DNA from 2 places in the Thermobacillus sp. genome. Region 2 is predicted to be linked to the other one. Evidence: riboswitches for the same ligand, from Rfam matches in the RefSeq annotation. Region 2 holds a riboswitch; the other holds the start of a gene.

Region 1 (2,395 bases), on a different contig from region 2:
GCCCGCTTTCTCGAGCGCCTGATAGATCGGCACGGTGCCGACGGGAACGGGCGAGTTGCGGATGATCCATTCACGGGTCGCATGGATGTTGCGTCCGGTGGACAGGTCCATGATCGTGTCGGCGCCCCAGCGGGTGGCCCAGACCATTTTCTCGACTTCTTCTTCAATCGAGGACGCGACGGCGGAGTTGCCGATGTTCGCGTTGATCTTGACATGGAATTTCCGGCCGATGATCATCGGCTCGCTCTCGGGGTGGTTGATGTTCGCCGGGATGACCGCGCGGCCGGCCGCCACTTCGGCGCGGACGACCTCCGGATCCATCCCTTCGCGGATCGCGACGAATTCCATCTCCGGCGTGATGATGCCTTTTCTGGCGTAATGCATCTGGGTGACGGCGCGGCCGGGTTTCGCGCGCAGCGGCCGCCTCGGCGGGCCGGGGAACCGTTCGATGCCCGCCCGCTCCGCCTGTTCCGGCGTGCGCCAGCCGTTGTCTTCCGGCCGTTCGGCGCGGCCTTCGTACGCTTCGGTGTCGCCGCGCTCGGCGATCCAGGTGCCGCGCAGCGGATTCAGGCCCCGGCGGATGTCGATGCCGGCCTCCGGGTCGGTGTACGGTCCGCTGGTGTCGTACAGCAGGACCGGATCATTCGGCGTCTCGCCCTGCGGTGTCCGGCTCGGGGCGAGCGCGACTTCCCGCATCGGCACGCGCAGATCGGGGCGGCTGCCGGTGAGATACACTTTGCGGCTTCCGGGAATCGGGGATGTGGAGAGGTGAATGGACATGAAAAAAGACCTCCCGTTTGGATGATGTGAATCCAATAGGAGGCCAGCGCCGGCGGCTCCGGATCATGACATTCGGCGGTGTGATGCATGCGGCAAGACAAACCTGCCTGACGAGTGCTGCTGCCTCGCGGCCTTCATGCGCGGTGCAGCGATCGCCGCAAAACGATCTCCGCGCATGGAGTCACTCCGGTTGCAGCATATCGCCGCCGTCAGCATGCTTCCACAATGCACCTGCACACAGTATGCCAAGGCCTATCCCGCCCGCAAGATCCCGCATATGCAAAAAGCCGCTTCACGGGGAAGCGGCTCATTCGCATACGACGGGCACGGCGGGCACACGACGGACATACGGCGGTCCGTTGGCACGCCGGGTGCACGCTGCATCGTATTCCGAATTCCGAAGCCTTCCCACTTTCCTACGCTGGCATTACCCAGATCAGGTTCAAAGGGACCAAGGCGGATTCGCCTTATCTCAGCCCGCAAGGGCGCCCCTAGTGGATTCGCCTTTGACTATACAGGAGTTTCCTGCAACTGTCAACCGGAGTTGTGAATTCATTTGAGCACCGCCCGCAGACGCTGTAACGTGCCATCCACGTTACAACTTCTCACCGCACCACCTCTCAGACGCTGTAACGTGTTATCCACGTTACAGCCGCTCACGGCACCGCCGCACAGACGCTGTAACGTGCCATCCACGTTACAGCCGCTCACCGCACCACCTCTCAGACGCTGTAACGTGCCATCCACGTTACAGCCGCTCACGGCATCACCGCACAGACGCTGTAACGTGCCATCCACGTTACAGCCGCTCACGGCACCGCCGCACATGCGCTGTAACGTGTTATCCACGTTACAACCGCTCACGGCACCGCCGCACATGCGCTGTAACGTGCCATCCACGTTACAGCCGCTCACGTCACCCCCCCCGGCGCCGCCTATCCGCGCTCGTACAGCTCCATCCAAACTTCGGCGGTGCGCTGCCACGTGAACTTTTCCTCGACGCGCTTCCGGCCGGCCGCGCCCATTCGGCTGCGCAACTCCGGATCGCGGATGAGCGCGCCGATCCGGTCCAGCAGTTCCGCCTCCATGTTCGCAGGGTTCACAAGATACCCCGTCTCGCCGTCTTCGACCACCTCGACGATGCCGCCCACCCGGGAGGCGACGACCGGCAGCCCGCTCGCCATCGCCTCGACGTTGACAAGGCCGAACGCCTCGCCCGGCTTCGACGGCACGACCGCGATATCGGCGGCGAGGAACCAGTCGGGCACTTTCGTGTACGGCACATACGGAACGAACAGCACGTGCCGCTTCATCGCGCGCGCCATTCTCTTCAGCCGCAGCGAGTACGCCGTATCCCGATGGGAACCGTAGAACGGGCTGCCGACGATGACGAGCAGCACGTCGGGATGCGCCTCGGCCAGCTTCGGCAGGATGGCCAGCAGATGATGCACGCCCTTGCGCGGGATGAGCCGGCCCATGAACAGGACGACCGTCCGGTCCGTCCAACCGCGGTCTTCGCGCAGCCGCCGCCTTCGCTCGCCGCTCCCCGGGTCGTCCGGCGGCCGGAACCGGTCGATGTCGACGCCCAAATGGAGGACGCGCAGCTTGTCCGCAG
Region 2 (2,395 bases):
ACGAGCGGAAGCAGCCGGTCCAGATCGCCCTCGATCGTCGTCTCGAGCGGCCCGACCCGGTAGGGCAGCCCCGATGCCTTGATCACGTCGATCGCTCGGTCCACGTAAGGGATGACGCTTTCCCCGCCGGGTGTGTGGGGCAGAATCTGAATGCTCAACAGTGCGTCGGCCATGCCGGATTCCCCGCTTTCTTCCTTTGTGCTTCGAACGCCCTCACCGACTTACTCCGGCAGGAACTCGTTCGTGAATGCCGCTTCCGGATCGAACTCGCCTTCCATCACGCCGTGCTCGGCCATCCATTCGGCGTAGTTTTTCCATACTTCCAGCTTCTGCTCGCCCCAGCGCGGCGCATCGTCCTGATACTTCGCGCTGAGCCATTTCTGGCTCGCCTTGACGAGCTCCGCGTTCAGGTCGGGCTCGGCGGCGATCAGAATGTCGGCCGCTTCCTCGGGACTTTCGATCGCGAACTTGTACCCCGCGGCCGCGCCGGCGACGAACGCCTTCACCAGATCCGGCTTCTCCTCGATCAGCTTCTCGCTCGTTGCAAGCACCGGCGTATAATAGTCGAGCTTTTCGCTGTAATCGGTCAGGTAGATCATGTTCAGTTCCTCGCCGCGGAGCTCCGCCTCGATGCCGGTCCAGCCGTAGAAAATCCAGAAGAAATCGACGTCCCGCTTCACCGCGGTGAAGAAATCGGTGTCGCCGACGTTCACGAACACGACTTTGCTTACGTCGCCGCCGTCTTCCTGCATGATCGAGTCGATGACCGCTTCCTCAACGGGCGAACCCCAGCCGCCGTATTTCTTGCCTTCGAAATCTTTCGGCGTCTTGATGTTCTTCTCCGCCGGCGAAGCGAAGCCGGACGTGTTGTGCTGGATGACGGCCGCGATCGACACGATCGGCACGCCGTTCGTCCGCGCGAGGGTGACCGCTTCCTGGTAGCTGACACCGAATTCGACTTCGCCGGAGGCGACCATCTGATCGGCGCCCGCTTCGCCGGGCTGGATGATCTCGACATCAAGTCCCTGCTCGGCGAAAAATCCCTTGTCCCGCGCGACATACAGCCCCGTATGGTTCGTGTTCGGCGACCAGTCGAGCACGACCCGCACCTTCTGGAGCGGCTTGTCCGATCCGTCCGCGGCTCCGCCCGCATTGGCGGCATTACCGCCGTTTTCGGTGTTTCCGCCGTTTCCTCCGTCATTGCCGCTTCCCCCGCCGCAGCCGGCCAGAACAAGCAGCAGCGCGAGTGCGAGCAGACCCCAGCTTTTTCTTCTTTTCCTTCGCATTCCGGTCCTCTCCCGTCCTTGCATCTGTTGTCGCGACAACAGACGACAGGCGCCCCCCTGACCGGAAGGCGCCTTCGATTCGGTGCGCATGAGCGTTGCGGCTCGGCATGCGGTCTGACGCATGCGGCGCGCTGCTTGACGTTTCCCTACGCTGGCATTATCCAGATCAGGTTACAGGGTCGGTATCGCGTCCGGATACCCTCTCAGCCGGCTGTCCCAGCTCCCCGGGGCTTCTGTTCGGTTGTCGTCACGCTCATTATAGCAGACGGGCGCGAATGCGCAAGTGCGGGCGGAGTATCAGGCGCCTTCCCGCAGCTTTTCCTCCAGAATGCGCCGGTTGGCCTTCAGCCCTTCATCGTCCGGCAGCCACCCGAGCGCGGCTTCGTTGTGTCTTGCCGCATCCGCCCAGCGGCCGAGCTGCCCGTAGCAGATGGTGAGCCGCGCATGCGGCAGCCACGTGCGGCAGGCGTTGTTGACGACGCCGAGCCAGCCTTCGGCGAGCGGCGCGTCCAGCGCCCGCTCGTACCAATAGGCGGCCGTCCGCCAGTCCCCCGCTTCCTCGAACCATCCGCCGAGCGCGCAGCACACTTCCGCGTGGGGCGCGTCGAACAGGAACGAGCGGAGCAGCGCGTCGATCCGGCCGGCCGGATCGCCCAGACGCCGGCAGCAGTCGGACAGCCTGAGCGCGGCCGTCACCTTGTCTTCCCGGTAGCCGGCCGGCTCAGCCAGGTACGCCCGATAGGCTTCCGCCGCCTCCCCGAAACGTCCGGCGTCCGCCAGCTCGTTCGCGTAATAATAGAGATCGCGCCCCTTGAGACCGCCGGTTTCGGCCGCGATCCGCTCGTAGATGCGCAGATTCCGGTCCGAATGGTCCCGGGTGGTGCGATAATGCGCGATGCCGATATCGACAGCGATGGCATGGGCGCCTGAGATGTCCAGATACTCGTGCACCCGTCCGTGCCAGCGATAGCCCCGGCCCCGCCGGACGAGCCGGCAGCGGCGCGTCGCGACCGTCGGCCTTCCCGCCGCGTCGAACGCCAGCCAGTACGGCATGAGCACGGCGTTGGCGTGATCCGGAATCTGCGCCTTGAACGCCGCGAATTTTTCCC

Evidence for each region. Region 2 has a riboswitch for thiamine pyrophosphate ahead of C6W55_RS13160 (ABC transporter substrate-binding protein). Riboswitches for the same ligand answer to the same signal wherever they lie in the genome.
Region 1: it holds a riboswitch for thiamine pyrophosphate, as region 2 does, so the genes downstream of both, thiC (phosphomethylpyrimidine synthase ThiC) here and C6W55_RS13160 (ABC transporter substrate-binding protein) in region 2, are expected to answer to the same signal.

Annotation. Positions count from the first base shown of each region.
Region 1 is NZ_QEWA01000038.1:63,027-65,421, reverse strand. Features, by position in the region: gene thiC (phosphomethylpyrimidine synthase ThiC) at 1-780, opposite strand, end outside; TPP riboswitch at 1,177-1,283, opposite strand; gene C6W55_RS10110 (glycosyltransferase family 4 protein) at 1,716-2,395, opposite strand, start outside.
Region 2 is NZ_QEWA01000044.1:42,423-44,817, forward strand. Features, by position in the region: gene C6W55_RS13155 (thiamine-binding protein) at 1-173, opposite strand, end outside; gene C6W55_RS13160 (ABC transporter substrate-binding protein) at 222-1,286, opposite strand; TPP riboswitch at 1,413-1,522, opposite strand; gene C6W55_RS13165 (glycosyltransferase family 2 protein) at 1,584-2,395, opposite strand, start outside.